3 regions of the Hahella chejuensis KCTC 2396 genome follow, and region 3 is predicted to be linked to each of the others. Evidence: predicted binding sites of a transcription regulator. Region 3 holds the regulator's gene; each other region holds the start of a gene.

The links. The regulator LexA, encoded in region 3, represses DNA repair genes until DNA is damaged. The targets are predictions, from matches to a motif close to TACTGTNTANNTANACAGTA.
Region 1: a site for LexA is predicted at 1,240-1,259, ahead of HCH_RS23110 (YebG family protein). Genes of this name have one in related genera too.
Region 2: a site for LexA is predicted at 2,087-2,106, ahead of recN (DNA repair protein RecN). Genes of this name have one in related genera too.

Annotation. Positions count from the first base shown of each region.
Region 1 covers NC_007645.1:5,296,726-5,299,987, reverse strand. Annotated here, with positions in the region: gene HCH_RS32680 (sensor histidine kinase) at 1-977, opposite strand, end outside; gene HCH_RS23110 (YebG family protein) at 1,282-1,620, shown strand; gene codA (cytosine deaminase) at 1,662-2,912, opposite strand; gene leuA (2-isopropylmalate synthase) at 3,083-3,262, opposite strand, start outside.
Region 2 covers NC_007645.1:1,230,270-1,233,531, forward strand. Annotated here, with positions in the region: gene fur (ferric iron uptake transcriptional regulator) at 1-232, shown strand, start outside; gene recN (DNA repair protein RecN) at 401-2,065, opposite strand; gene grpE (nucleotide exchange factor GrpE) at 2,330-2,914, shown strand; gene dnaK (molecular chaperone DnaK) at 3,045-3,262, shown strand, end outside.
Region 3 covers NC_007645.1:2,108,353-2,111,614, reverse strand. Annotated here, with positions in the region: gene HCH_RS09380 (collagenase) at 1-95, opposite strand, end outside; gene HCH_RS09375 (NAD(P)H-dependent oxidoreductase) at 571-1,152, opposite strand; gene lexA (transcriptional repressor LexA) at 1,405-2,007, shown strand; gene HCH_RS09365 (hypothetical protein) at 2,056-2,301, opposite strand; gene HCH_RS09360 (DUF6586 family protein) at 2,460-2,918, opposite strand.

The sequences.
Region 1 (3,262 bases), 3.2 Mb from region 3:
GGTATGCCGCAGCCCCTGTCTGTAACGCTGACTTCGACCCAGCCTTCGGCAATGACTTGGGCGTCTACAATGAACTCACGCTCTTGGATAGGTGTGTCGCGCATGGCGTCCATGGCGTTGCGAATCAAATTTCCCAGAGTTTGCTCGATCATAATTCTATCCACGCAAACACAGGGTATGTCCGCCGCTATCAGGAGGCGGGGCTTCACCTGGCTCCGGTGGGTTTCAAGCTGGAGCAACTCCAGCACGCCGCTGGCCAGCTGGCGCAGTGAAATTTCATCTGCACGGGGCTCTCGCGACGTCACGAATTTACGTATGCGGGCAACGACTGCGGCGGCCTGATGGGCCTGTCGAATCGCAAGCTGTACGGCCTCTTCCGGCTTGTCTACGCCGGTATGCTTTTCAAGTAGTAACTTGGCGGCGTTAAGGTAATTGAGAATCGCGCCGATGGGTTGGTTTAACTCGTGGGTCAAGGCTGTCGCCATCTCGCCGATCGACATGCTTTTGGAGGCTTGCTGTAATTGGGCGTGCATGTCTTCAGGTCGCAATAGCAGCAGTGAAGGCTCTTCCACTCTCTGTACGGACAACAACAACCTCTCGCCTTCGGCGTCATAAAACGGCGCGCTGTTTAGCGCATAAAACGCGTTGGTTTCGCCGCAGTGCGCTTGCAGTGAAAATGCGTCGCCTTTCAGGTGCGCATCTTTGGCTTCCACAGGCTGGAACAGTTGTAAAAATGAGTCGCGGTGAGACGTCAGGCGAGCCAGAGTCTTTGGGTCGCTACTAAATTCACGTAAAAACAGGGTATTGCAGGCTATGAACTCGCCTTGGTGAGAATGCACAACGGCGGGATAGGGGAGTGCGTTCAAGAAAGGATGTTTTTCACCGCTGCGGGAGGCGTTGGCGGCTTTGGATTCTTTGTACGCAACGATGTCAGGCTGATAAGCATTGACTGCAAGCCTGTTTTTTAACATAAGCATCTTTCTGTCCTCCCTGCACTGTCAGATACCTGGATTAAAACACGCATTCCCTAATGCTGATGTGCGGGAACGCCGCTTAATCCGAACGTCAAACTGGCGGATATCCTAAATGCCTTGCGCGACGAGGCGCAATCATATATTCGGACTATTACCATTTGGTTATCTCTTGTGTTTTTAGCGAAAGTCCTCCCGTAGCGCCTTTGTTTTCAGATGGTTACTGTGTTTGGATGAATCTTGTGTGACGCCCTTGACCTGATCTTAAAACTGTATGAATATACAGAGGCTAATTTTAGGAGGCGACAAAATGGCCGTAGTGACCCTGTATATGAGTGACAGAGACCCATCACAACAGATGTTTAAATCCAAGAAAGAAGCTGATGAGCATGACAAAAAGCTTGAGCTCGCCGAGGGCGTGTCTCATTTTCTGGCGCAACGCCTGACTTCTCTGAACGAGGGGCTTGCGGAAGAAATTGGCATGCTGGTCGCCAATCACAAGGAGGCGTTCGCAACAGCGTTTAAAGGCAAGGTGGATGTCTTGTTTGAAGAGTCGCCTGAGCCTGCTCCCAATGCTGAGGAAGAAACGAAAGATAACGCCAAGGTCAAAGAAAGCGGCAAGGTGCGGGCGATAGCCGGCAAGGGCTGATTTCTGAGGGACGTTGTCAGCGTCCCTCAGGTGCAAACGGCCTAAAGTTGAATGTTTTGCGTCACCACAGCGGGTGTTTGTCGCATGATGATGTCGCCTGCGCGAATGGATGCGGTTACGACGCTTTGGCGGCGCAACACTTCGTAGTCATCGGGGCCGTCCAATAAGATGAAGTTGGCGGGCTTGCCGACTTCTACGCCGTAACGGTCCTGAATGTTCAGCACTTTGGCGCTGTTATGACTGATCAGGTCCAGCGCATTGCGGTAGTCGTCATAGCCCATCATATGGCATATGTGCAGCGCGAAGTCCAAAGTGCGCAGCAGATTGCCGTTGCCGAGGGAGTACCAGGGGTCCTGAATGGAATCCTGCCCAAGGCCGACATTGAGGCCCGCCTCCAACAGCTCTTTCACCCGAGTAACGCCGCGACGCTTAGGGAAGTTATCGAATCGACCTTGTAGATGGATGCTCTCCGTCGGACAGGAAACAAAGTTGATTTGAGACATTTTCAGCAGGCGAAACAGGCGGCTGCAGTAAGCGTTGTCGTAGGAGTGCATCGCCGTGGTGTGGCTGGCGGTTACCCGATGCCCCATATCGCGCTTCAAGGCTTCCGCCGCCAGTACTTCCAGGAACCTGGAACCTGGATCGTCTATTTCGTCGCAGTGCACGTCGACAAGGCGGTCGTATTTTTGCGCCAGATCCATAAGGATTTTGACTGACTCCACGCCATAGTCGCGGGTGAACTCGAAATGGGGAATGCCGCCGACGACGTCGACGCCCATTTCCACCGCCTTTTCCATCAACTGAACGCCATTGGGGTAGGAAAGAATGCCTTCCTGTGGAAACGCCACCAGTTGCAGTTCAATCCATGGCGCGATCTCCTGCTTTATTTCAAGCAAAGCTTCCAGTGCAGTCAGTGTGGGGTCGGTGACATCCACATGCGAGCGTACCGCCTGCACGCCGTATTGAGTCAACATTTTCAGAGTGCGGCGCGTGCGTTGCTTGACGTCGTCATGCGTTACCATCGCTTTGCGCTCAGACCAGCGCTCTATGCCCTCAAACAATGTGCCGCTCATGTTCCAACTAGGCTCGCCCGCGGTTCCTGTCGCGTCCAGGTGTATGTGTGGTTCGACAAAAGGCGCGCTGACAAGACGCTCGCCGGCGTCCAACAATATTTCCACGTCAGTTTGCGGAAGCTCCGCCATGGGCAATATGGCGCTGATATCGCCCTGGTTAATCTGAATGGCGTACAAACCGTCTTGGCCGCGTAAACGGACGTTGGTGACGTATTTCATTGATGGACTCACCTGATTCTTTATTCTGAAGCGGACATTTTCCGTAAATGGTCGGTGACTGTCGACAGCTTCCGACAATATCAGGGGCGCGATGCGAGATTTTCGCCAAAGGTGAGGTAATGAGGACAGGCAAAAAAGGGCCCTGATGCAGGGCCCAATGGGGTATAGCGTTAGACGGCTTCCCTTTGACTGTTGTCTGCAGCAATCTGGGCGTGTCTGCCCACCGTCGACAACAATGCCTGCAGCGTGGCGGTGGTGGTGTCTTCCGCCAAAGCAGCGGCGCTGAATGGCGCCCCGTTGATCATGACCTTGATGCAGGCGAGAGCATTGGCGTCTGTACCTTCGCCAAG
Region 2 (3,262 bases), 880 kb from region 3:
GCAATTTGAATCCGCAGGACTGATTCTTCGCCATAACTTCGAAGGCGCCCACGCGGTATTCGAGCTCAATCACGATGAGCACCATGACCACATGGTTTGTGCTGAAACCGGCGATGTTATTGAGTTCTTCGATCCGGTTATTGAAAAGCGCCAAAAGGAAATCGCGGAAGAACATGGCTATGAAATTGTCGACCATAGCCTGACGCTGTATGTGAAACCAAAGAAGAAATAGCTTCTGTTTTGTTTGGATAGCACTGGGTAAACTTCGGGCGCTATCCTGTTCCCTCTTTCTTCCGCATAACTCTTCCCAAGCTCCTTGGCGTCACCCTCTATATAGATAATCTTCAGGCAGCTTTATAAGGCTGTGAGCAATCACCCAAGGCGGCTCAAATAGCGGCGACTACTGGAGCTGGCTGGATGTCAGCATCTCGTGCGCGTGCGCCAGACTGTGTTCAGTAATGTCTACGCCGCCTAACATTCTGGCGATTTCATGTATGCGGTCGCTGCCTTCCAATTTGAGTATGGCTGATTGCGTTTGGCCATTGCTTACATGCTTGGTGACGAAAAGGTGATTATGGGCTTGGGAGGCGACTTGGGCCAAGTGAGTCACGCAGAGGATTTGCGCTTTCGCTCCAAGCTCTCTAAGCATGCGGCCGACAATTTCCGCTGTGGCTCCGCCGATGCCGACATCCACCTCGTCAAATACTAATGTAGGAGTATCGGACGATGCGGCGGCGACCACCTGTATCGCCAAACTGATCCGCGATAGCTCGCCACCGGATGCGATCTTTTGTAGAGGCTTGGGTGGTTGGCCAGGGTTCATGCTGATTAACATTTCCGCTTCTTCGTCACCCAACACAGAAGGGGATTTCAATGATGAAAACTGGATAATGAACTCCGGGTTCAGACCCAGTTTCACCAGTTGCTTTTTGACCGCTCCCTGCAGTTTTTCTCCGGCTTTGGCGCGCATGCTGGTAAGTTTTTGCGCCGCCTGACTGTATTTTTGCTCGAGCTCTTTCGATTGAGCTTCCAGTTTCTCCAGGTTTTCTTCGCCGTCAGTCAGGCTGCTGAGTTCGCTCGCCAGCTCGGCGTGGCGGGTCATCAACTCTTCCGGACCTACGCGATGTTTGCGCGCAAGGTCATAGATGGCGGTAAGTCGCGCTTCTACCTCTTGCAAGCGTTCGGGATTAATCTCCACGCTGTCCAGCACATGTCGTAGCTCCCCATTGGCTTCGTCGAGCTGAATCATGGCTTCGTTCAGCATCTGGCGGGCGGTTTGTAAGGATGCGTTGTTGAGGTTGACTTCTTCCAGCAGGTGGATAGCCCGTCGCAGTTGATCGATGCAACCGCCATCGGCCTCCAGGCAGCCCTCACCGACCTGCTGCACTGTCATAATGATGCTTTCTGCGTTGGCGAGTTGCTCCTGCTCCTGCTCCAATTGCTCAATTTCGCCTTCCTGTAACGCCAGGGCGTCCAACTCCTCGACTTGATAAGTGAGTAACTGCACCCGCGCTTCCTGTTCTTCGCTGTGGCTGAGTTTTTCTTTCAGTTTGGCCGCCACTCTGCGCCAGGATTGAAAGTGTTCCCTTACTTGCTGTAGCTGATTGGCGTGCCCGCCAAAGTCATCCACCATTTTCAAATGGGTTTCTTTCTTCAGCAGGGACTGGTGCTCATGTTGGCTGTGAATGTCCATGAGGGTTTCGCCGAGCTCACGAAGGTCCTGCATGGTGACGGGTTGACCGTTCAGGTAACCGCGAGATCGGCCTTCATGAGTAACGGTGCGGCGTAAGATGCATTCCGCGCCATTATCCAGTTCTCTGGATTTCAACCAGGCCAGCGCCTCCGGCAAACGCCTCAAATCAAAAACTGCGCTTACCTCCGCCCGCTCACAACCGTGCCTCACTATATCCGCAGAACTGCGATCCCCAAGGGTCAGGCCGAGGGCGTCCAGAACAATGGATTTGCCCGCGCCAGTTTCCCCGCTGATAGCCGTCATGCCTTCAGCGAAGTCCAGTTCCAGGTGGCTGGCGATGGCGAGGTTGCGTATCGACAAATGAGTGAGCATAGGGCGTCGTCCTATAAAGTTGACTGTCTATATATACAGTTATTTGCGTATTTATACAGCGAAATGCATAGCGCAACAAGAGGGCTCGCAGGGTATTTTTTTTGTGGGATTTGCAGTCATTTGCTGCGCTTGCTGGCGTCAATACTGGATGACTTGCGTCATTTCCTGGCGATTGTCGATATTTGGCTGGTTGAAACCGGTTTGATCGACCCCATATTGAGGGCAATTCAAAAGTATCGGATGGATTTTGGGAGATTCGATCTAATGTCTGAAGATTCTAAGAGTCAAGTAGAAGAACAAGTCGCCGCTGAGGATCAGGCGCAAGCCGCAGTGGCGGAACAAGCTGAAACGGCTCAGGCGAGTGGCGATTCAGTTGATCGTGACGAGTTGATTGAGCGGTTGCAGCAGGAGCTCGGCGAGCAGAAAGAGCAAGTGTTGCGCGTGCACGCTGAAATGCAGAATGTACGCCGCCGTGCTGAAAATGATGTTGATAAGGCGCGTAAATTTGCTCTGGAGCGCTTTGTGAAAGAGCTGTTGCCTGTAGTGGATAGCCTGGAAAAGGCGGTGGAGGCCTGTGGCGCTACCGAGTCAGCTGATTCTCAGGTTACTACTTTGAAAGACGGCGTGGAAATGACGCTGTCGCTGCTCAACTCTGGCCTGAAAAAATTCGAAGTGGAAGTGGTTGATCCCATGGGGCAGCCCTTCAACCCGGAATTCCATGAGGCCATGTCCATGGCGCCGCAGGCTGATGTAGAACCGAATACTGTCATTGCGGTATTGCAGAAAGGTTATCTACTGAGCGGACGCCTGATCCGGCCCGCCATGGTTATGGTGTCAAAAGGCGTCTGATCGCGTTTTACGCGCGTTCAGAGCCGGTTGAGAACGTACAAAAACCCGCCAGCTGCGGGTTGAAAAATTGAGATCAACTCCAATATTAGCTGGTAATCAATTAGCGAGATTTTTTCAGGAGTAGAAAATTATGGGTAAAATTATCGGGATCGACCTGGGGACTACAAACTCCTGTGTAGCGATTCTTGAAGGCGACAAGCCACGCGTTATTGAAAACTCTGAAGGCGGACGCACTACGCCTTCCATCGTTGCTTACACTGACGATGAAACGCTGGTAGGCCAGTCCGCCAAGCGTCAGGCGGTAACCAACCCCACGAATACTCTTTTCGCCATTAAGCGTCTGATCGG
Region 3 (3,262 bases):
CAATAGCCCCAATGGTAAATACGCGACTCATCGCTATTATTAATCAGGCAGCCAAATAGCTTCCTTCTATTTGGCTGCAACGCCAGGGCCTGCACATGTCAGGCCCTGTCTCCCGCGGCTAGCCGCCGCGCAGGCGCATCCATGCGCCTGATCATTAACATGCCAATATCATTGCCATGTTAATAATCAAAAGGATCGCCCTCATAGAAAACGCCGGTCGATGAAGGCGTCATTGTCATGGCCTTTATCGTAGATATTGAAAAGTTCGTTTCACGCCGAGTCATAGCGCCCACCAAAGTCAGTCAACGAGCCCCGCCGCCCTTCGACCATGTTATCGCGCTGACAGTGAGAGTGAAAAAGACAACGCCAAAGGGGCTCTAAACCATCTGTTCGCAGGCGTCATTGCAATTCCTAAAGAGATTTACAGCCTGATTAAAGAGTACGTCGCAGAGTATGAAAGTTACCGCGCGGGCAGTGAATATATACCGATAAAGTTAATCGGCCTGTCTAATAAAAGCGCCAAATTGTATCAAAGCCGCCAAGCCAATAGCGCACAAGCTAAACCAAATGCTACATCGCCTTACCGCCATACATGCGCATTCTATCCAGCCACTGTTTTCGGGGCTTGGCGTCCGAGTCTTCCACCGCGCCAATCAGCGACGTTTGAATCGGAGAAACCCCACAAATACCCAAGATATTACGCTTTAGACTTTTTAAACTGTGAGCGCGATAAAACCAGCGATAGATAAACGCAGGCATCCCCATGGTCACGACTATGCGCGCCCTGCGTCCTTTCAGTAGCCGCCTGGGCCACTTACCTCCCCCACTTACCGCAAAGCCTGGTCGTAATGTCTGCTCCAGGAACGCCTTTAATACGGCGGGCATGCCCCCCATCCATAGCGGATAAATAATAAACAGACATTCAGCCCACTGGATTTCTTTCTGCGCAGCGATAATCACCTCCGGCGGAGACTGTTCTTCAAATTCCCGCTTTGAACGCAACCAGGGAAAACTCATTGTCGATACAGCCAACTTACGCACCTCATGTCCCGCCGCCTCCGCCCCTTCGGCGTATGCTTCAGCCAAAGCATGACAAAAGCGGCCACCCTGTGGGTCAGGATGCCCCTGAATAATCAAAATGCGTGACGCCATAAGTTGCTCCCAGAAAGTGTAGTCAGCTATTCATATTTTCTCGATTAACAAAGATAGTCATTTGTTGTCGATCAATATTCATCAGCTTTGCTTGATCCGCGACGCGCCATATCAGTTTTCATCTTAATCCTCAGTTACTTAGACATTTTTTCTTTACTTGCCCACACCATTACTGTATACATAAACAGACATGGATAAACATATAGTGTACACAGATTTTTATCAGACCTTTTGGGGTCGCCGGAGGGTGGAGTGATTAAGCTAACCAAGCGCCAGGAACAGGTTTTACAACTGATTCGCGAGCATATTGAGGAGACGGGTTATCCACCTACCCGGGCGGAAATTTCCAATCGCCTGGGGTTTCGCTCCGCTAATGCTGCGGAAGAGCACCTGAAAGCGCTGGCGAAGAAAGGCGCTATTGAGATGGTTCCCGGCGCCTCGCGCGGCATCAGGTTGCCGGCGTCGGAAACGCAAAATCAGGGCATTCCGATTGTTGGTCAGGTAGCAGCGGGTTATCCCATTCTGGCGCAGGAAAATATTGAAGAATATTGTGAGCTGCCCCCGTCCTTCTTTACCCCTTCCGCCGATTACTTTCTGCGTGTCAAAGGCATGAGCATGAAGGACGTGGGAATTCTCGACGGCGATTTACTGGCGGTGCATCGCACGACCGATATCCACAATGGTCAAATTGTGGTTGCGCGCATTGGCGATGAAGTGACGGTGAAACGTTTCCAGCGTCAGAAAAACAAAGTGCTTTTATTGCCGGAAAACGAAGAGTTTGAACCCATTGAAGTGAACCTGTCGCAACAGCCTTTGGACATCGAAGGACTGGGCGTCGGCGTTATTCGCCGCTAACAGTGAACCGACAAAGCGCCGACTGCCTCTAATGGGCAGTCGGTGACATTAATGTACGGTTTTCGGTTTTTCTTCCGCCTCTGACTGACGAATCGCCTCCTCCCGCATATCTCCTACCAGCTTAATGGCCGCATTAATCATAGCGTGTGCGACAGCCGCATCATTTTCCGCCAGATATGCCTTAGCTTCCTGACCAAAGCTGATTTTCACCAAATGTTCGCTCCCGCCCCCCATGGGTTGCAAAGCGAAGTCTCCATTCGGCAGTTGAACAATTTCAAAGAAGCTTGATGCCATTTCCAAATCTCCTACTCGTAAGTTCTCACTGAAATGTTTTCCATCGTTCCAATACCTGGGAACGAACATGTCAGCAAACTAGCCACAGGCGCCTCATTCATTTTCCTAAGCTGTTATCAGTCGAGGCCTGAGAGGGTTTCTTTCATTCAAGCTTACCTCTACCACTCAAAACTGTGCTCTCTCACCTCGTTGATAAACGCCTGCATGAACTCCAGTATTGCCGCCGCCTCCATTGCAGATACGGTTGACGTGGCGGCGATAATATTTTCATCCTGCGGCGTTTCATTTTTTCGGGGACGAGATATTTCCCCATATTGCTTCAATAATTGAGCCAACCAGGAATCTGGTTGGGCCGCCGCCAGTTTCATGCTGATAACTTCTGGCGATTCGACTTCCAACTGTCCTTCCAAGTCAGCGAGCGACTCGATCTTAACTTTGATGCGACGTTGTTCGGCAAGTTCGTTCAAGAAACCGACATATGCCTGTTGAAGAAAACGCAAAGCCGCACGCCCTGCGCATTCTCTTTCCGCCACGGTTGAAGAGGTATCTTTCCACTGCAATTGCAGCTTGGCGAAAAACAGATTTTCATTTACGTAAGTCAGCCACTTTCCAGACATACCTTAAGCTCATCAACAATCGCTTTTTATTAGTGTATAGGTTTTTAACCATAAGTTCTTTAATAAAAATTTCCCCTCCGAAGTAATTCCTGAGGCGCAATTCCGATTCGCTCAGGCGCCTAAATTCCCTACCATTGCTGTCTCATCCAACTCAGGTTTCCGCGAAAAATGGCGACAAACTATCAGCAGAGTCTTTCTCATAGCTTAGCACCCGATGCCGGAGCTCGCCCCTTACACAAGTTAACGTTCAGCAGCAACCCGCCATAAACGCTAACAAAGGCGCTAGTGAGAAAACTAGAATAATATTTTAGACTGCTATAATTTTGTCCAGGGAGAGAAAGTAA